One region of the Kribbella aluminosa genome, then DNA from elsewhere that is predicted to be linked to it. Evidence: predicted binding sites of a transcription regulator. Region 1 holds the regulator's gene; each other region holds the start of a gene.
What was found. The regulator HrcA, encoded in region 1, represses chaperone genes, less so after heat shock. The targets are predictions, from matches to a motif close to TTGGCACTCGNNNNNNNCGAGTGCCAA.
Positions count from the first base shown of each region.

Region 2: the regulator HrcA is predicted to act here: its motif matches at 2,623-2,649, upstream of groES (co-chaperone GroES).
Region 3: the regulator HrcA is predicted to act here: its motif matches at 3,225-3,251, upstream of JOF29_RS05575 (FmdB family zinc ribbon protein).

Region 1 is NZ_JAGINT010000002.1:3,349,354-3,356,182, forward strand. Features, by position in the region: gene JOF29_RS37185 (EF-Tu/IF-2/RF-3 family GTPase) at 1-34, opposite strand, end outside; gene JOF29_RS37190 (ThuA domain-containing protein) at 128-769, shown strand; gene JOF29_RS37195 (Gfo/Idh/MocA family protein) at 754-1,857, shown strand; gene hrcA (heat-inducible transcriptional repressor HrcA) at 1,921-2,943, shown strand; gene dnaJ (molecular chaperone DnaJ) at 2,968-4,113, shown strand; gene JOF29_RS37210 (16S rRNA (uracil(1498)-N(3))-methyltransferase) at 4,286-5,002, shown strand; gene JOF29_RS37215 (YybH family protein) at 4,999-5,484, opposite strand; gene JOF29_RS37220 (ArsR/SmtB family transcription factor) at 5,550-5,882, shown strand; gene JOF29_RS37225 (Gmad2 immunoglobulin-like domain-containing protein) at 5,884-6,829, opposite strand, start outside.
Region 2 is NZ_JAGINT010000001.1:860,154-866,982, reverse strand. Features, by position in the region: gene JOF29_RS04290 (GNAT family N-acetyltransferase) at 1-200, opposite strand, end outside; gene groL (chaperonin GroEL) at 432-2,045, opposite strand; gene groES (co-chaperone GroES) at 2,197-2,493, opposite strand; gene JOF29_RS04275 (class I SAM-dependent methyltransferase) at 2,709-3,869, shown strand; gene JOF29_RS04270 (alpha/beta fold hydrolase) at 4,081-4,794, opposite strand; gene JOF29_RS04265 (GNAT family N-acetyltransferase) at 4,791-5,237, opposite strand; gene tsaD (tRNA (adenosine(37)-N6)-threonylcarbamoyltransferase complex transferase subunit TsaD) at 5,234-6,280, opposite strand; gene JOF29_RS04255 (GNAT family N-acetyltransferase) at 6,277-6,729, opposite strand; gene tsaB (tRNA (adenosine(37)-N6)-threonylcarbamoyltransferase complex dimerization subunit type 1 TsaB) at 6,726-6,829, opposite strand, start outside.
Region 3 is NZ_JAGINT010000001.1:1,119,237-1,126,065, forward strand. Features, by position in the region: gene JOF29_RS05545 (hypothetical protein) at 1-322, shown strand, start outside; gene JOF29_RS05550 (hypothetical protein) at 340-480, shown strand; gene JOF29_RS05555 (alpha/beta fold hydrolase) at 477-1,121, shown strand; gene JOF29_RS05560 (GNAT family N-acetyltransferase) at 1,185-1,637, shown strand; gene mscL (large conductance mechanosensitive channel protein MscL) at 1,669-2,049, opposite strand; gene JOF29_RS05570 (SAF domain-containing protein) at 2,166-2,783, opposite strand; gene JOF29_RS05575 (FmdB family zinc ribbon protein) at 2,851-3,204, opposite strand; gene JOF29_RS05580 (penicillin acylase family protein) at 3,392-5,935, shown strand; gene JOF29_RS05585 (serine hydrolase domain-containing protein) at 5,939-6,829, opposite strand, start outside.

The DNA of each region.
Region 1 (6,829 bases):
TCGGATTCGACCGCTTCCAGAACTTCCAGCCCATGTGGTGAGAGTAGTGCTTGGCAAGCCCTCTCCCGCCGATTTAAGGTCGCAAGTGTTCCGATCGGAACTCCGGAACTTTCGAAGGGTGGCCGGTGTGACGACACGACGTGCGGTTGTGGTCCGGGGTGGCTGGGAAGGGCACTCCCCGGTCGAGGCGACCGATCTGTTCATCCCGTACCTGGAGGCGAACGGGTTCGAGGTGACGGTCTCCGACTCGACCGCGGCGTACCTCGAACTCGACGGCGTCGACCTGGTGCTGCAGTGCGTGACGATGAGCGAGATCGAGCCCGAGCACTTCAAGGGCCTGGAGGCGGCGATCCGGCGCGGTACCGGGTTCGCCGGCTGGCACGGCGGGATCGCGGACTCGTTCCGCAAGAACGTCGACTACAGCTTCATCACCGGCGGGCAGTTCATCTCGCACCCGCACGGCTTCACCGACTACCGCGTCGACATAATTGCCGACCATCCGATTGTCGACGGCATCACGCACTTCGACGTGCACACCGAGCAGTACTACATCCACTACGACCCGACGAACACCGTGCTCGCCACGACGACGTTCCAGTCGCACCCGGACTACCCGTGGATCGAGGGCGCCGTGATGCCGGCGATCTGGACCCGTACCTGGGGTGAGGGCAACGTCTTCGTCTGCACGGTCGGGCACAAGCTGGACGATCTGGAGACACCCGAGGTACGGACGATCATCGAGCGGGGGCTGCTGTGGGCGAGCAAGTGACGAACGTCGGCATCGTCGGTACGGGTGTCATCTCGGGCACCTACCTGGACCACCTGGCCAAGCTTCCGGGCGTCGACGTGGTCGCGGTCGCCGACCTCGACCGGAGCCGCGCGGCGGCCATCGCGGACACGAACGACGGCATCCGCGCGCTCACCCCCGACGAGCTGTACGCGGTTGACGACATTCAGATTGTCGTCAATCTGACGATCCCCGCGGCGCACGCCCCGGTGCACCAGGCCGCGATGGAGGCCGGCAAGCACGTGTACGGCGAGAAGCCGCTGGCCGTCGACCGGGCGGAGGCGGAGCCGCTGCTCAAGTACGCGACTGTCAACAATCTGCGGATCGGCTGCGCGCCGGACACCGTCCTCGGGACCGGTACCCAGACCGCGCGGGCAGTGATCGACCGCGGCGACATCGGCGTACCGCATGCCGCGACCGCGTCGTTCGTGACGCCCGGGCACGAGCTGTGGCACCCGGCGCCCGAGTTCTACTACCAGCCCGGCGGCGGACCGGTCCTCGACATGGGGCCGTACTACGTGACCAGCCTGGTCACGCTCCTCGGTCCGGTACGCCGGGTCACCGCGCGGGCGGGGCAGTCCAAGCAGCAGCGGCAGATCCACACCGGTCCGCGGGCCGGTACGACGTTCGGTGTCGAGGTGCCGACCCACGTCACCGGCGTACTCGAGCACGAGTCCGGGGCGCTGACCACGGTGGTGATGTCGTTCGACGTCTGGGCGGCCCGGCTGCCGCGGATCGAGGTGCACGGAACCGAGGGCAGCCTGTCGGTGCCGGACCCGAACGGGTTCGACGGCACTGTCGAGATCGCGACCTCGAAGCAGCGCGAGTGGACCGAGGTCCCGGTCGCCGGCGGGTACGCCGGGGCAGGTCGTGGGGTCGGCGTCGCGGACATGGCGCGGGCCTTGCGGACCGGTCAGCCGCACCGCGCCGACGGCGCTCTCGCCTATCACGTGCTCGACGTACTGGAGACGCTGGTCGAGGCCGCGGTACAGGATCAGCCCCTTGATGTGGCCAGTACCGTGACGCGTCCGGCGCCCGTTCCGTTGGGAGCGTCGCCCGAGACCGCCTAGACTGGCACTCTGAACGACTGAGTGCCAGTTGTGAGTGACGTGGTCCGAGAGGGTGGTGTGCGCGTGCTGGACGACCGCAAGCTGGATGTGCTCCGCGCCATTGTCGAGGACTACGTCGCGACCCATGAGCCGATCGGGTCGAAGGCACTGGTCGACCGGCACAATCTCGGTGTCTCACCGGCCACCGTGCGCAACGACATGGCGGCGCTGGAGGAGGAGGGGTACATCACCCAGCCGCACACCAGCGCCGGCCGGATCCCGACCGACGCGGGGTACCGGTTGTTCGTCGACAAGCTGAGCACGGTCAAGACGCTGTCGACGGCGGAGAAGAAGGCGATCACGTCGTTCCTGGCCGGTGCGGTGGACCTGGACGACGTGGTCCGGCGTACCGTCCGGCTGCTCGCCCAGATCACCCGCCAGGTCGCCATCGTGCAGTACCCGTCGCTGAACCGGTCGAGCGTGCGGCACATCGAGGTCGTCACAATGAGCCCGCGGCGACTACTGCTGGTGCTGATCACCAGCAACGGCCGGGTCGAGCAGCGGATCGTCGAGCACCCGCACGACGTCGACGAGCACCTGACCGCGGACCTGCGGTCCCGGCTGAACACCACGCTCGCCGGTCAGCGCCTGACCGACGCGGCCACGGCGCTGGCCGGCCTGCCCGAGCTGTTCGCACCGGCGGACCGCTCGCTGGTCGCGTCGATCGTCACGACGCTGTTCGAGGCGTTCACCGACGAGGTCGGCGAGCAGCGGATCGCGGTCGGCGGCGCCGCCAACCTGACCCGGTACGGCGACGACTTCGAGCGGAACGTGAAGCCGGTGCTGGAGGCCCTCGAGGAGCACGTCATCCTGCTCAAGCTGCTCGGCGAGGCGACCAACCCGCAGACGCTGACCGTCCGGATCGGCCACGAGAACCCGTTCGAGGAGCTTGCCACCACCTCGGTGGTCGCGACCGGGTACGGGTCGAACCCGGAGGTCCTCGCCACCCTCGGCATCGTCGGACCGACACACATGGACTACCCGAGCACGATGGGCGCGGTGCGAGCCGTCGCGCGCTACGTCAGCCAGATTCTGGCCGAATCCTAACGATTACAACCCCTGGTCTGGAGTATGAGCACCGATTACTACGCCGTCCTAGGTGTCAGCCGTGACGCGTCACCGGACGAGATCAAGAAGGCGTACCGCAAGCTGGCCCGCCAGTACCACCCGGACGTGAACGACTCCGAGGACGCGCACCAGAAGTTCCAGGAGATCGGGCGCGCCTTCCAGGTGCTCAGCGACCCGCAGAAGCGGCAGATGCACGACCTCGGCGGCGACCCGTTCGCGTCCGCGGCCGGCGGGCCGGGCGGCGCCGCGGGCTTCGGGCAGGCGTTCACGTTCACCGACATCATGGACGCGTTCTTCGGGCAGACCGGCGGCGCGACCCGCGGGCCGCGGCCGCGGACCCGGCGCGGTCAGGACGCGCTGATCCCGCTGCGGATCGACCTGGCCGAGGCGGCCTTCGGTACGACGCGGGAGCTCAAGGTCGACACCGCCGTACTGTGCCCGACCTGCAGTGGGTCGGGCGCGGCGGCCGGGTCCGACCCGGTGACCTGCGAGATCTGTCACGGGCGCGGTGAGGTGACGCACACGCAGCGGTCGTTCCTCGGCGAGGTGCGGACGATGCGCCCCTGCCCGAACTGCCGCGGCTACGGCACCACGATCCCGAACCCGTGCGTCGAGTGCGCCGGCGACGGGCGGGTGCGCTCCCGGCGTACGGTCACCGTGAAGATCCCCGGCGGTGTCGACAGCGGGACGCGCGTGCAGCTGTCCGGTCAGGGCGAGGTCGGCCCCGGCGGCGGCCCGGCCGGCGACCTGTACGTCGAGATCGAGGTCGAGCCGCACGACATCTTCACCCGGAACGGTGACGACCTGCACTGCACGGTCACGCTGCCGATGACGGCGGCCGCGCTCGGTACGACGATCGACCTGCCGACGCTGGAGGGCGAGACGACCCCGCTGGAGATCCGGCCCGGTACGCAGTCCGGTACGACGCAGACGCTGACCGCCCGCGGTGTCCCGCGGCTGCGGCACGCCGGGCGCGGCGACCTGATCGTCCAGGTGATCGTCGAGACTCCCACCAAGCTCGACGACGCCCAGGCCGACCTGCTCCGCCAGCTGGCCGTCGCCCGCGACGAGGAACGCCCCCAGGGCCAGGTCCAAGCCGCCCACAAGGGCGTCTTCGGCCGCCTCCGCGACGCCTTCGGCACCCACTGACCACCCGCCTCCGGCGCGCGGGACAACCCTCCAGCTCAGGGGTTGCCCACTGAAATGGTGCCTTGCCTGCTGAGATTCTCGGTGGGCAACCCACCAGTTCAGCGGGCAACCCCGGACGGAGGGCGTGAGATCCTGGGCCGGCTCGTGGTGGTTGGGTGAGGGAGGTGGGTCGGTGGGTGTCGCGGTGTTCTTTCGCGCTGGACTCGGCGGGGACGAGCTGGTGCTGGACGGGGCCGAAGGGCGGCATGCGGCCGTCGTACGGCGGATCGGTCCTGGGGAGCGGGTTCGCCTGACGGACGGGCGCGGAGCCTGGGCCGAAGGGTCCGTGGTTGCCGCATCCAAGGCCGGCGTGACCGTGGCTGTGGACGAGCGAGGGGAGACGCCGGCGGCGGACCCGCGGGTGGTTGTGGTGCAGGCGGTGCCCAAGGGGGAGCGGGCCGAGCTGGCGGTGGAGATGCTGACGGAGGTCGGCGCCGACGTGATCGTGCCGTGGAACGCGGAGCGCAGCCAGTTCCGGGCGATCCCGGAGCGGGTCGAGAAGATGCTCGCGAAATGGCAGGCCTGGGCGTTCGAGGCGAGCAAGCAGTCCCGGCGGACCTGGTTCGCCGAGGTCGCGCCGCTCGCCTCGACAGCCGATGTCGCCGGGTTGCTGGCCGCCGCCGCGCTCCCCGTCGTACTGCACGAGGAAGCCACTGTCCCGTTGGCTTCACTCGAGGTGCCGGCCGCCGGCGACATCGTCCTGGTCATCGGCCCGGAGGGCGGCATCGCACCCACCGAACTGAAGACCTTCGACGCCACGCCGATCCGGCTCGGCGACACCGTCCTCCGGACCTCGACCGCCGGCGTCGCAGCCACCGCCGCCCTGCTCGCGAAATCCCGCTGGCGCTAGCCGCCCACGCCCGCGCGGACGGCTAGCTGGTACGCCGTCAGCAGCTCCGGGTCGTCGATGCTGCCGTGGTGGTGGACCTGTTGCCACGCGCCGCCGTACGTGAAGATCCTGGTCGTCCGGATCCGGAGCGGTCGGTCGCCGAGGTACGTCCCGGTCTCGCGCCCGGCGAACACCACCGAGTCGCCCAGCCAGTACGTCGCCGCGTCGCCGAACGTCACCTGGACGTCCAAGGTCCCGGCAAACACCTTCGCGTACAGTTCCCGCACCGCGTCCCGCCCCCGCAGGATCCCGCCGACCGGATTGTTCAGCTGTACCAGCGGATCGTCCGCCCATCCGGCGACCAGCGTCTCCAGATCCTTGCTGTTCAGCGCGTAGTAGAACGTCTCCAACGCCGCGAGTGCCCCGGCCCGCCCCGGCGCCCGGACGTCCTCCGTCCGTCGCCGCGCATCCGGCCCGAACCCGTAGTCGGTCCGTTCGATCATCGCCAGCACCTCGCTAAGCTGTTAGACAGGAACCGAACACAACTGTACGACAAGGATCGAACACTATGGCCGTCGAGTCCGGCAGAGCCCGCACGCTCACGCACGTCGACCCCGCCGAGGTGACGCTCCAGTCCGCTCTGGACGCCCTCGCCGACCCGGTCCGCCGCTGCATCCTCCGCGACCTCGCCGCGCACCCCGACTGGACCCGCCCGTGCGGAACCTTCGACCTCCCGGTCAAGAAGGCCACGGCCAGCCACCACTTCTCGGTGCTGCGCTCCGCCGGCCTGATCGAGCAACGCGACGAAGGTGCCCGCCGGCTGAACCGCCTCCGCCGCCCCGAGTTCGAAGCTGTCTTCCCCGGCCTCCTCACGGCCACCATCGACCGCGAAGCAGACTGACTCACTTCACCAGGATCGCCTTGCTGTCGGTGTCGGTGACGCTGCCGTCCGCGGCGGACACGAGGTACACGCTGATCTGCCACGGCCCCGGGCTGAGTGTGAGCTGGAACGAGTACGCCGAGAACGTCTGCCCCTGCTTGGTGCTGGTGTAGCTCTTCCTCACCTCGCGGGTCTTCAGGTTCGTCGCCTGGTAGTTCACCGTCGCCTCGAACGCCGCCGCGACACCCTGCACCGTGACCGTGGGTGCCAGCGCCTGGTCCTGGGAGGGTGAGTCGATCCAGACCAGCGCCTGCACGTCGGCCGCCTGCGCCCGGTTCAACGGCTGGGTGGCGTCGATCTGACCGAACAACTGCGGCACGGCGCGGCCGTTCTGCGTGACCCGGATCGGGGTCTGGTCGTCCTTCAGCGCGCCCTGGACGGTGTAGACCAGCTGCTGCGCCGCGACCCGGGCGACCTCCTCGTCCAGCATCGCGTTCGGCAACTGCTTGAAGTCGACCGTCACCTCGTCGTCGTCCCGGGTCACCGTGTTCACCGCGGCCCCGCGCCAGACCGAGTAGTAGTCCGGGTCGTTCGGGTTCTTCGTGGTCATGATCCGGACCGCCTGCTCCGCCGGGTGGCCGCTCACCTTCGACCAGGTGCGGTACAGCCGCGCGGAGGTCTTCTTCTGCGCACCCACCTGGGTGCCGAGCCAGTAGACCGGGACCACCATGTCGCGCACCGATGCCTCCGGTACGCCGCGGGTCCTGGTGGGCATCGGGGAGGCCGTGAGGACCGACGGGGCCTGGGCCTCCGGGAGCGCGGAGGTGGTGCCGTGGCCTGCGACCGCGGTGCCGTCGTTGGCGGTGGTGTCGGTGTTGGTGAAGACGGTGAAAGCGCCGATCGCCGCGGCGGTGGCGACCGCGGCGACGCCGGCGGTCAGGAACCAGGGGCGGTGGGCGGACAGGTGC
Region 2 (6,829 bases), on a different contig from region 1:
TCGTCCACGCCCGTCAGCACGACATGCCCGACAACCCGCTCGCCGTCCACCGCGACCCAACATCCCAGCGCGGCCTCCGGCGTCAGCCACAGCCCCGGATCCGCGGGCCAGTTGACCGGATACCCGGCTTGTTCGTGCACAGCACGCAACAGTTCGACACACACCGACAGGTCCTCGTCACGCCGCTCACGAATCAGCACCCGCCCATTCCACCAGACGCCGACCGACCCGCCGCCAACGGCGGCTGACGACAAGCACCGGGGTCTGGAAACAGGTTATTGCCTGTCTCCAGACACCATTACCTGTCTCCGGACCCCAGCCGCGGCGGCCTACCCGCCCGCCAACAGGTCGCCGTACAGCAGAGCACCGCCCGGCAGCGGGGCTGCCGGGCGGTGCTGTGTGTGCTGTGCTGTCGAACTACGACCTGAGGATCAGTGGCCGTGACCGTGGCCGGCCGCCGGGGCTTCCTCTTCCTCGGGCTTGTCGACCACCAGTGTCTCGGTGGTCAGCAGGAGCGCCGCGATCGAGCCGGCGTTGGCGAGCGCGGACCGGGTCACCTTGACCGGGTCCAGCACGCCCTGGGCCAGCAGGTCGCCGTACTCGCCGGTGGCGGCGTTGAACCCGCTGCCGACCTCCAGCTCCGCGACCTTGGCGGTCACGACGTAGCCCTCGTAGCCACCGTTCTCGGCGATCCAGCGCAGCGGCTCGACGATCGCCTTGCGGACGATCCGGACGCCGGCGAGCTCGTCACCGTCGAGGTCCAGGCCGTTGTCCAGCACGGTGGCCGCGTGCACGAGGGCGGAGCCGCCGCCGGCGACGATGCCCTCCTCGATCGCGGCCCGGGTCGCGGACACCGCGTCCTCGATCCGGTGCTTCTTCTCCTTCAGCTCGACCTCGGTGGCCGCGCCGACCTTGATCACGCAGACGCCACCGGCCAGCTTGGCCAGCCGCTCCTGCAGCTTCTCGCGGTCCCAGTCGGAGTCGGTGCGCTCGATCTCGGACTTGATCTGGCTGACCCGGCCCTCGATGTCCTCGGCCTTGCCGGAACCCTCGACGACGGTCGTGTTGTCCTTCGAGACCACGATCCGGCGAGCCGAACCGAGCACCTCGAGGCCGACCTGGTCGAGCTTCAGCCCGACCTCGGGGGCGACGACCTGCGCGCCGGTGAGCGCGGCCAGGTCCTCCAGCATCGCCTTGCGGCGGTCACCGAAGCCCGGCGCCTTGACGGCGACCGAGGTGAAGTTGCCACGGATCTTGTTGACCACCAGGGTCGACAGGGCCTCGGCCTCGACGTCCTCGGCGATGATCAGCAGCGTCTTGCCGGACTGCACGACCTTCTCCAGCAGCGGCAGCAGGTCCGCGATCGCGGAGATCTTGCCCTGGTGGATCAGGATGTACGGGTCCTCCAGCACCGCTTCGCCGGCCTCGGCGTCGGTGATGAAGTACGGCGAGATGTAGCCCTTGTCGAACTGCATACCCTCGGTGAACTCGAGCTCGGTACCGAAGGTGTTCGACTCCTCGACGGTGATCACACCGTCCTTGCCGACCTTGTCGAACGCGTCCGCGATCAGGGCGCCGATCTCGGCGTCCCGGGCGGAGATGGTCGCGACGTGGGCCATGTCGCCCTTGTCGTCGACCGGACGCGCGGTCTCGACCAGCTTGGCCGACACGGCCTCGACGGCCGCCTCGATGCCGCGCTTCAGGCCCATCGGGTTGACGCCCGCGGCGACCGCGCGCAGGCCCTCGTGCACCAGCGCCTGCGCCAGCACCGTCGCGGTGGTGGTGCCGTCACCGGCGATGTCGTTGGTCTTGGTGGCGACCTCCTTGGCCAACTGCGCGCCAAGGTTCTCGAACGGGTCGTCCAGCTCGACCTCACGGGCGACGGTGACACCGTCGTTGGTGATGGTCGGGGCGCCCCACTTCTTGTCCAGGACGACGTAGCGGCCCTTCGGGCCCAGCGTCACCTTCACCGTGTTCGCGAGCTTGTCGACGCCACGCTCCAGCGCGCGCCGCGCGTGCTCGTCGAACTCGAGGATCTTCGGCATGAAGAAAACCAGTCCTTTTCCGTATGTCTCGTTGCAGGCTCGAGCCCTGTGTCCAACTCCCCCGCCCCACCACCCCGATCGGGTGCCGGACCCACTCCGCCCCGGCGCCAGAGGCCCCGGGGCGGTGTCAGTCAGGAACAGCGGGCGTTCGTCACTTGCTGACGACTGCGAGGATGTCGCGGGCGCCCAGGATCAGGTAGTCCTGACCGTCGTACTTGACCTCGGTGCCGCCGTACTTGGAGTAGATGACCTTGTCGCCGACAGCGACGTCCAGCGGGACGCGGTTTCCGTTGTCGTCGATCCGGCCCGGGCCGACGGCGAGGATCTCGCCCTCCTGCGGCTTCTCCTTGGCGGTGTCCGGGATCACCAGGCCGGACTTCGTGGTCTGCTCGGCTTCGAGCGGCGCGACGAGGACACGGTCCTCGAGCGGCTTGATCGTGACCGACACTTGCTGACCTCCACGGTCGAATTCGCTTGTCTGTGGCATGTGGTCGCGCTCCCCTGCCGTCGCGGGGGTCAGAGGCCGGACCGCTGGCACCCTCCCACGGAGAGTGCCAACACCGAATCTAGGCCGCGATTAGCACTCGGTCAACTCGAGTGCCAAACGAATCTCAGTCTGAGGCATAACCCGCAGTCGGAGCAGGTCCCTCTAGAGTTGCCGGAGTGACTGTTTCTGCGTTGCTCGACGGGCCGGGCGGTGAGGTACTGGCCGCCGCGTGCGCCGAGTTCCGCCCCGGCGGCGAGCTGCAACTGGTGGAGAAGCTCAGACGCCGGTACGACGCGGCACTTGTCACGGCTGCGGTCACCCAAGCCGCCCTGCGCCGCCGTGCCGTCGCCAAGTTCGGCCCCGATGCGGAACGCATGTACTTCACACCGGACGGCTTGGAGCAGGCCACCCGCACCACGGTGGGCACCCACCGCGCCGAACGCCTGGCAACAGCTGTGCCCGGCGCCACAGTCGTCGATCTGGGATGCGGTATCGGCGGCGACCTCATCACCGCCGCGCGCGCCGGACTACGAGTCACCGGCGTAGAACGCGACCCGGAGACAGCAGCCACCGCCCGCGCCAACCTGGCCGCGCTGGACCTGCCAGGCGACGTACTGGTGGGCGACGCCGAGTCCACCGACCCCACGCCGTACGACGTGATCTTCGCGGACCCCGCGCGACGTGCTGACGGGCGGCGCGTGTTCGACCACAACGCCTACTCGCCGCCGTGGTCGTTCGTGACCGGCCTGCTGGAGCGGACCGCGTGCGTGAAGGTCGCGCCCGGCATCCCGCACGACGCGATCCCGGACGGCGTGGAGGCCGAGTGGATCAGTGACGCCGGCGAGGTGAAGGAGGCCGCACTCTGGTCCGGCGAGCTGTACGGCGGTACGCCGCGCCGCGCGACGCTCCTACCGGGCGGTGCGACCGTCACGCACGCACCGGAGGCGGACGCGGGTCCGGTCGGGCAGTACATCTACGAACCCGACGGCGCCGTCGTCCGGGCCGGCCTGGTCACCGCGGTGGCCGCCGCCGTCGACGGGTGGCTGCTGGATCCGCGCATCGCCTACGTCACGGCACCGCAGTACGTCGGCACTCCGCTCGCGTCGGCGTACGAAGTCCTGGAAGAGCTGCCCTACAAGGAGAAGGCCCTCCGTGCGTGGGTCCGTGGTCAGGGCATCGGCACGCTGGAGATCAAGAAGCGCGGCGTCGATCTGGACCCGGCCCACCTGCGGAAGAAGCTCGCGCCGAAGGGGTCCGCGGCGGCGACGCTGATCGTCACACGCATCGGCCGCGACGCGGTCGCATACTCCTGCCGCAGGGTCAGCACCACCTGGTAGGCAACACTTGCGCTTGAGCTACATTCGAACATATGATCGACCCTGCGTGCGGGTCTCCGGGCGACTTGCCGACGGACGAGGTGCTGCGTCCGTTGCTGCGCTCCCCGGAGACCCGCCACTAAACCGTCACCGCACGTTCATCTGCGTTGGTCAGGCTGGGACCGGAACCGGTTGGCCGCTGACCGTTCGCCTGGGGAGCAAGCGGTGCGCCTCACCCCCAGGCCTCTGCCCGAAACCGCTCCTTCACCGGCAGCCGGAAGCGGGTGGTCGCGATCTCGGCCACGGCCGACACCACCTGCGCGCCCGCCGCCGGCAGGTGCTCGTCGCCGCCTCCGGTCGCGTCGCCGCGGACGAACTCGGTCACCAGGCGGTTCCAGTCCTTCGGGCGTTTCAGCATCGCGTGGCCTTCGCCGGCCAGCGCGTACGTCGTCACCAGCACGCCGGCCGCTCGCAGACGGGCCGCGTACGCCGCCGTGGCCGCCGGATCGGTCATCGTGTCGTCGGCGCCGTGGACGAAGGTGACGGGTGGGCGGAGCGCGACGAGGGGCTCGCCGGGTGGGAGCCACGGCGCCAGCGCGAGTACTCCCGCCACCCGTGGATGGTCGCCGACGGCAACCACCGCGCGGCCGCCCATCGAGTGCCCGATCAGCAACACCCGCTCGTACGGCAGTTCGTCCAGGACCGCGCGCAGGTCGACGGCCGGGTCGCCGGCGTCGTTCCAGCCCCGGAAGCGGTAGCGGGCGAACCCGATCGCGGCGTCCGGTGCGGCCCACCGCGCCGCCATGGCGAACGGCCACATGCGGAGCAGCGCCGGGCGCCACAGGTGTGGGTCGGCCTTCGAGCGTTCCTCGCCGCCGTGCGCCAGCAGCACGAGCTCAGTCGCCCCCGCCGGGTGCCGGACGAGGTCGACACCCGGACGCCTCACGGCTGCGCGTAGAGCTCGGCCGACTTCTTACGGATCGCCATCATCCGGCCGGGCGGCGTCTCGGTGAAGCCGTACGAGCGGTACAGCTCGTGTGCGTCGGCAGTCGCCAGCAGGATCTGCCGCAGGCCCTTCAGGTCCGGATGCTCCAGCAGCGTCGACACGACGAACCGCCCGAGCCCGTGGCCGCGGTGGGACTCCAGGACGAACACATCGGCCAGCCACGCGAACGTGGCCCGGTCCGTCACCATCCTCGCGTACCCGACCATCGCGCCGGTCGCGTCGTACACCCCGAGATTCAGAGAGCCCGCGATCGCGCGCTCCACCACCTCGCGCGGGATCCCCTCCGCCCAGTACGACGTACTCAGGAATCCCTGGACGACGGCGGGGTCGATGCGCTCGGCGTCGTCGTCGGCCTCGAAACCCTCCGGCCCGGTCCACTTCATCTGTTGAGTACCTCCGTGATCGGCATCGACGAGTCGGCGGGAAGGTCCAGCGGCGACGGAGCACGGCCGGCGCGGACGAGTTCGGAGCCGAGGGCGGCGACCATCGCGCCGTTGTCCGTGCACAGGCCGGGGCGCGGCACCCGGACGGTGATCCCGGCCGCGGCCGCGCGTTCCTCGGCCATCGCCCGGAGCCGCGAGTTCGCCGCGACGCCGCCGCCGATCAGCAGGTGCTCGAACCCGCGGTCCTTGCAGGCGTCGATCGCCTTCCGCGTCAGTACGTCGCAGACCGCCTCCTGGAAGGCCGCGGCGACGTGGTTCACCGGTACGTCCTCGCCGTCGCGCCGCTTGGCCTCGACCCAGCGCGCGACCGCGGTCTTCAACCCGGAGAACGAGAAGTCGAACCGGTGCCGCTCGAGGTCGCGCTGGGACGTCAGCCCGCGCGGGAACCGCACGTACAGCCGGTCGCCGTCCCGCGCCGCCTTGTCGATCCACGGACCACCCGGGAACGGCAGCCCGAGCACGCGCGCGACCTTGTCGAACGCCTCGCCCGCGGCGTCGTCGATGGTGCTGCCCATCGGTACGACGCCGTCGGTAATGTCATGGACCGCGAGCAGTGCGGAATGCCCGCCGGAGACGAGCATCGCGACGCAGCCCTTCGGCAGCTCGCCGTGCTCCAGCGTGTCCACGGCGACGTGCGCGGCCAGGTGGTTGACGCCGTAGATCGGCTTGTCCAGCGAGAGCGCGAGGCCCTTCGCGGCGGCGACGCCGACCAGCAGCGCGCCGGCCAGACCGGGTCCGCTGGTCACGGCGACCGCGTCCACGTCGGCCGGTGTGATCCCGGCCGTCTCGCAGGCGCGGCGGATCGTCGGCACCATCGCCTCGAGATGCGCACGACTGGCCACCTCGGGTACGACGCCGCCGAACCGGGCATGCTCCTCGACGCTGGACGCGACCGCATCCGCGAGCAACGTCCGCCCCCGCACGATCCCGACCCCGGTCTCGTCGCACGACGTCTCGATCCCGAGGATCAGAGGCTCGTTCATTGTTCCTCCCGCCACCGCATGATCACCGCATCCTCGCCACCCGCGTAGTATCCGCGCCGCCGGCTGATCTCCTCGAACCCGAACCCGGCGTACAGCCCGATCGCCGACTCGTTGCCCGCAGCAACTTCCAGGAGTACGGTCCGGCCGGCACACCGTCCCAGGGCGATCGTCAGCAACTGCCCACCGACACCCGTACGCCGCTCCGCCGGCGCCACCGCGATCCGCAGTACCTCGACCACATCCTCGACCACCGGAGGCAGCAGCAGTACGACGTACCCGGCAACAACCGAGTCCTCGTCCGCAACCAGCACCACCCGGTCCTCGGACAACCGCTCGAACTCGTCCGCCCAGGCCACCTCGCCCCACGCGCCCGACCCGAAGCACACCTCGTCCAGCGCCACGAGCGCCGGCAGGTCGTCGGCGACAGCCGCCCGGACAGCTGGTCTCACAGGACGCTCTTCGGCCCGCTGGACATGGTCACATCCGGCCGCCGCAGGTACAGCGGCTCCGGCGCCACGACCTCGAGGGTGCGAGTGGCCACGCCGGTCG
Region 3 (6,829 bases), on a different contig from region 1:
GGCTGTGCTGGCGGCGTGGTGCGTGCACGGGAACGGCCGCTGGCACGGCGAGCCGGGGATCGCATCGCTGGTCCAGGCCGCGCTCAGCCCGCGCGGACCTGTCACCACCGGCGAGGTCTCGTACGACTCCACCGCCGAACTCCAGGACGACCGTCCAGCCGACACCGGCAACGCCGACACCAGCAACACCGACACCAGCAACACCAGCAACACCGGCAACGCCGACAACGGCAACCCGGCCGGCGACACCGGGAACTACTCGACCGGAAATGCGTACGAGGACCTGATCCGCTCGAAACTCAGTCCCGAAGACCGCCGCTGACTCGGTAATCTGGACCCATGACGAGCCCGTACGAAGACGACGAGCCGCTGCTGCCAGAGCAGACCCGCGACGACGACCCGCGCAGCTGGGGCGACAACGACCTCGGCAGTGACGACGACGATCGCATCCTGAACGAGGTTCCGCCGCACCACGGATGACCACCTCGGTGCTCCTCGTCCACGGCGGCCTCTGGGACGCCATGGACGCCGATGCCTTCTGGGGTACGCCGGGCGTCACCGCCGCCGTGATCGCAGCACTCGATCCGGACGGGTCGGGGCGCGTGGAAGTGCTCGCGCCTGACCGGCCGCAGCGGGCCACCGGATGGGACCTGGAGGTCGCCGCGCTCGGTGAATACCTGGCGAAACGTTCCGGTCCGGTCAGAATCGTTGGGGCCTCCAATGGATGTACGGTCGCCGTCCTGCTGGCGACGAGGTTTCCGGACGTTGTCGACCGGCTGATGCTGGCCTGGCCGGCCACCGGCGACGACCCCGCCGGGAACGAGCGTGCCCGGGCCGGGATGATGAACCGCGGTTGTCCGGCCGATGTCGCGGACGGACTGCTCAGGGGTGGAATTCTGCGTGGGGTCCAGGACCGGGAGCTGGCGTCGCTGACCCAGACCCGGGTGGCGGTGTTGCCGTCGGTGCCGGAGAATCCGTCACATCAGCGGAAGACGGTCGACGCGTTGCTGCGCTCGATCCGGGGGAGTCATGAGCTGGCCGGGTGTCCCGAACCGCCGGTCCCCGGATTCCCGCCGTTCCTGGATCAGCTGGCGCGAACGATCGTCGAGTTCGTCAACTGAGGGGAAGAGCGTGGAGCTTCGGGGGTTCGACGACGAGTACGGGTCCAGGTCGCGGGCTGGGCCGTGAACGAGAAGGAAGTCGCATTGCTGTCCGGGCGGGTGGCCTACCCGTTCCCGGAGGAACTGCGGGCGAGCTGGCAAACGGCCGACGCGGACATCTACTCCTATCTGCTGTTCGACGACGGGCGTCCGGTCGGGTACGGCGAGGTGTGGCTGGACGACGAGGAGGACGAGGTCGAGCTCGCCCGGATCATCGTGGACCCGGCGGTCCGCGGCCGTGGCTTCGGCGGTGAACTCGTTCGGGCACTGCTCGGGCCGGCGCTGGACGCCGGGTACTCGGAGGTGTTCCTGCGGGTCCGTCCGGAGAACGCTCCGGCGATCCGCGCCTACCACCGCAGCGGCTTCGTCGATGTCCCCGCCGCGCTGATGGAGGAGTGGAACGACGGCCAGCCGGTCCCGTACCGCTGGATGCGGTACGCCGGTCAGCAGGTGGGTGCCGGCGAGCTCAGGGGCTGAGGATGGTGCACCCACCTGCGGGCGGCAGGTCTTACTGACGGGCGCGCAGAAGGTCCCGGATCTCGGTCAGCAGCGCCTGGTCGGCGGTCAGCGGCTCCGGCTCCTGACCGCGGCTGCGACGCTCCGCCAGCTTGTTCAGCGGCATCACGATGAAGAAGTAGACCGCCGCGGCGACGAACAGGAAGTTCAACGCGGCCTGCACGATGTTGCCGATGTGGAACTCGGCACCGTTGATCTTGAAGAAGAACAGCGCGCTGGCGTCCGCCTTGCCGAAGATGGCCGCGATCAACGGGTTGATGAAGTTGGCGACGACAGCCGTGACGATCGAGCCGAACGCCGCGCCGATGACGACGGCGACCGCGAGGTCGACGACGTTCCCACGCATGATGAATTCCTTGAAGCCCTTGAGCATGTGGTGCCTCCACGAAGCGGGTGGTTGTACCCGGACAAGGTAGGACCGCAAGGTCGTCCGCGCGAGGGACCGCGCCGCACGGCAACGCATCGTGCTGCCGCAAGTTCACACCGTGATCATCCCGTGTCCGGCGCCAGCGCCACGGTGATTCGGGAATTCGTACTGGCCTGGGCCAGTCGGGTTGCGACGTCGGGTGCGGTCGCGACCACGATCAGCGCCCCCGACGTACTCGATCGGGGCGCCGGCAGTGCGACCACGGGAACGGAGGCGGCGAGCAGCCGGGCGGCGTCTGCGTTCGTGCTGCCGGCGGCGTAGAGGTTCAGGTGGTCGCCGACGCGTAGCAACGTGGTGATGTCGGCATCGTCGATGTGGAACGGGTAGGCGACCGACCCGGACGGCACGGCAGGTGGCGCCAGGAAGCGGGCGTCGGTGAGCGGCTCGCCGGCTCTGACAGGACCGGTGAGCACACGGGTGGTCAGCTCACTGCCGGGTCTGAGCGCCCCGGCGGGCACGGCGCCCGGAGGCAGCTCGACGGTTCGTAGGTCGGCACGTGCGGGTGCGGCGCCGCCGGTGAGGTCGCGCGCGGCGGCCAGCACCTTGACCCTCGGCGGTGGCGCGGGGGAGAGGGCGAGGAGCCCGAAGTACACAGCGGCTGCAGCGGTGGCGCCGGCCAGTAGCCGACGGTGCCACCGGGCGGCGCGGAGCAGGTCACGAAACAGCGAGGAGATATTCATGCCGGAGAAGGTACGAGTTTCGCCGGCACCCGCCGTTCAGTTATCCACAGGCAGTGCTCGAGCGGGGTCAGGCCGCGCTGGTCCCCGAGGAAGACGAGCCGCTCGATGACGAGCCCGACGACGAGGATCCCGACGTACCGGAGGAGGAGCTGGAGGAGCTCGACGAGCCGGTGGACGACGAGTCGGACGACTTCGAGCCCGAAGCGGACGAGTCGGCCTTGGCCGGCACCGAGCCCGTGCCGGAGGACCGGCTGTCGTTGCGGTAGAACCCGGAGCCCTTGAACACCACGCCCACGGCGTTGAAGACCTTGCGCAGGTTCCCCTGGCAGTTCGGGCACACGGTCAGTGCGTCGTCCGTGAAGCTCTGGCGCGCCTCGAGCGATTCGCCACAGTCAGTGCACTGGTACTGGTACGTCGGCACGGTCGGTTCCCTTCAAGCCGCTGGCACTCCTACTACCCGACTGCTAATAATGCGCCAGGCGGCCGAAGTATTCCAAACCCGCCATTACTTACCTCAACTCTGCGTCCATGTCCAGCGAACGCAGAGCAACGCAAAGTTGTGAGGCACCCCATTTGGGGTGGACGCCCGGATTCTCTACGGTTGGTCCGTGCGTCGCCTGCTTCGAGTCGTCATCATCAGCGGAATCGCCCTCACCACGGTCCTCCTGGTGATCGCGGGTACCGCCGTCTACGTTGTCCGCCACTCGTTCCCGACGTACGACGGAACGATCGACCTGGAGGGACTCGACGGTGACGTGAACGTGGTCCGGGACGCCAACGGCATCCCGCAGATCTACGCCGACACCCCGGCGGACCTGTTCTCCGCGCAGGGCTACGTCGCCGCGCAGGACCGGTTCTTCGAGATGGACTTCCGCCGGCACGTCACGGCGGGCCGGCTGAGCGAGCTGTTCGGCAAGACGGCGCTCGAGACCGACAAGTTCGTCCGGACCCTCGGCTGGCGGCGGACCGCGGAGAAGGAGCTGCCGCTGCTCAGCCCGAGCACCCGGCAGTACCTCGACGACTACGCCCGCGGCGTCAACGCGTACCTCTCCACGCACAGCGGCTCCGGACTCAGCCTGGAGTACGGCGTCCTCTCGCTGCAGCCCGGCGGTCCGAAGAACTACAGGCCGGAGCCGTGGACGGCGGCCGACTCGCTCTCCTGGCTGAAGGCGATGGCCTGGGACCTGGGCGGCAACCTGGACGAGGAGATCACCCGCACCAAGCTGCTCGCGGCGTTCCCGGCGCGCAACATCGAGAGCCTCTACCCGCAGTACCCCTACGACCGGAACCAGCCGATCATGTCGGCCGGCTCGGTCGGCAAGAACGGAAAGTTCAGCGCTTCCCCGGTCAGCACCGAGGTCCGGCGGAGCATGCTCACCCAGGACCTGCTCAAGTCGCTGGACTCGGTGCAGAGCGTCGCCAAGGGCCTGCCCGAGCTCCTCGGTCAGGGTGACGGCGTCGGCTCCAACTCCTGGGTGGTGTCCGGCGACCACACCACCACCGGCAAGCCGCTGCTGGCGAACGACCCGCACCTGGGCGCCACCATGCCGGGTATCTGGACTCAGGTCGGCCTGCACTGCAACAAAGTCGGCAAAGCCTGCCCGTTCGACGTCTCCGGCTTCAGCTTCTCCGGCCTGCCCGGTGTGGTGATCGGCCACAACAACGCGATCTCCTGGGGCTTCACCAACCTCGACCCTGACGTCCAGGACCTGTACCTGGAGCGCGTCAACGGCAACAACGTCCTCTACAACAACAAGTGGCGCCCGATGGCCACCCGCGAGGAGACGTTCAAGGTGGCCGGCGAGGACAAGCCGGTGAAGATCACCGTCCGCGAGACCCGGCACGGCCCGTTGATCTCGGACGCCGGCGCGGACGAGCACAAGGTCGGCGAGCTGGCCGCCTCCCAGGCGAAGTACCCGAAGGCGTACGGCGTCGCCCTGCAGTGGACCGCGCTGAACCCGGGCAAGACGGCCGACGCGCTGTTCGCGATCAACACCGCCCAGAACTGGACCCAGTTCCGGGCCGCCGCTTCACAGTTCCAGGTGCCCTCGCAGAACCTGGTGTACGCCGACACCGACGGCCACATCGGCTACCAGGCGCCCGGGCTGGTGCCGATCCGCTCGGTCGGCCGCGGTGACTGGCCGGTGCCGGGCTGGGACCCGAAGTACTACTGGAAGGGCTACATTCCCTTCGACGCGCTGCCGACCGAGCTCGATCCACCGAGCGGGATCATCGTCACCGCCAACCAGGCCGTGGTACCGAGCACGTACTCGTACTACCTGACCAACTCCTGGGACTACGGGTACCGAAGTCAGCAGATCCTGGACCGGATCAAGGCCGCCGGGAAGCTGGACGTGAACGCGATGGCGTCGATCCAGCTGGACACCAAGAACAAGGCCGCCGAGATGCTGGTGCCGTACCTGCTGCGGATCAGCATCAACGACACTTTCGACCGGCAGGGCCAGGACACCCTGCGGAACTGGGACTTCACCCAGCCGCCGGACTCCGCGGCCGCGGCGTACTTCAACGTCGTCTGGCGCAACCTGCTCGCGCTGACCTTCCACGACCAGCTCCCCGAAGGCACCTGGCCGGACGGCGGCTCCCGCTGGTTCGAGGTGATCCACACGCTGCTCGGCCAGCCGAACAGCGGCTGGTGGGACGACATCCGGACCCCGCAGCGGGAAACCCGGGACGACATCCTCCGTGAGGCGCTGGTGAACGCCCGCACCGAGATCACCCAGAAGATGGCGCGTGAGCCCGCCAACTGGCAGTGGGGCCGGCTGCACAAGCTCACGCTCACCAACCAGTCCCTGGGGAGCGCGGGCAGCCCTGGTTTCGTGCGGCGGATCTTCAACCGTGGCCCGTACGAGCTCGGCGGCGGTACGTCGATCGTCGACGCCACGTCCTGGGACGCCTCCGTGGGGTACGACGTGACGTCGACGCCGTCGATGCGGATGGTCGTCGACCTGTCGGACTTCGACAAGTCCCGCTGGATCAACCTGACCGGTATCTCCGGGCACGCGTTCTCGTCCAACTACACCGACCAGACCGACCTGTGGGTCAAGGGCGAGACCCTGCCGTGGGCCTACACGAAGGGCGCGGTCGAGGCCACCCGCCAGCATTCCCTGACCTTCACGAAGCCGGACCGTTAGCGACTACCAGGCGGGCGCACTGGCCTCGGCGAACAGCTCCTCCGGCCAGGTCCAGAGCGCCCGCTGGGTCAGCAGGATCGAGATGGTCCCGTCAGCGGTCGTCGACCACAGGGTGCCCAGCCCACCGGCCCAGCCGTACCGCCCGTCGTCGCCAACGGACACCCCGTAGCCCCAGCCGGTGTCCGGGCCGAGGAAGTCGAGGGACCCAGCTCGCTGTACCGGTGTGAGCTGGTCGGTGGTCATCTCGGCTACCGCCTCCCGCGACAGCAGGTCGCCGCTCTCCAGCATCCGGGTGAACGCGTGGAAGTCGTCCACCGTCGAGATCAGCCCACCCGCAGCGTCCGGGAACGACGGCGGCGTCAGCCACTGGCTCTCGGCCGCCGTGTCGAGCACGTCGTCCCCGACGTACGCCGTGGTGAGCCGAGCAGGATCCGCCGCGGTGAACCCGGTGTCACGCATTCCCAGCGGCTCGAACAGCCGCTCGCGCAGGAACTCCTCCAGCGGCTGACCCGAGACCCGTGAGATGAGTACGCCGAGCAGATGCGAGCCCGTGGCGTACAGCCAATGCTCACCCGGCTGGTACTGCAGCGGTAGCGTCCCGAGCCGCCGCATCCACTCGTCCGGCTCCAGGTCCGTCCGCGGGATAGGTGGCCCGAACGTCCGTACGCCGAGCTCCTCCTCAGCCTGCCGCAGCCCCGGGTTGCCGGACTCACCCAGACCGAGCCGGAACGTCAGCAGGTCCCGCACCGTGATCGCCCGCTCAGCCGGCACCGTGTCGTCGACCGGCCCGTCCGGTTCTCGCAGTACGACGGGATTCGCGAGCTCGGGCAGTACGTCGGCGGCAGGCGCGTCCAGCGACAGTTGGAGGTCGTCGACGAGGAGCATGGTCGCCGC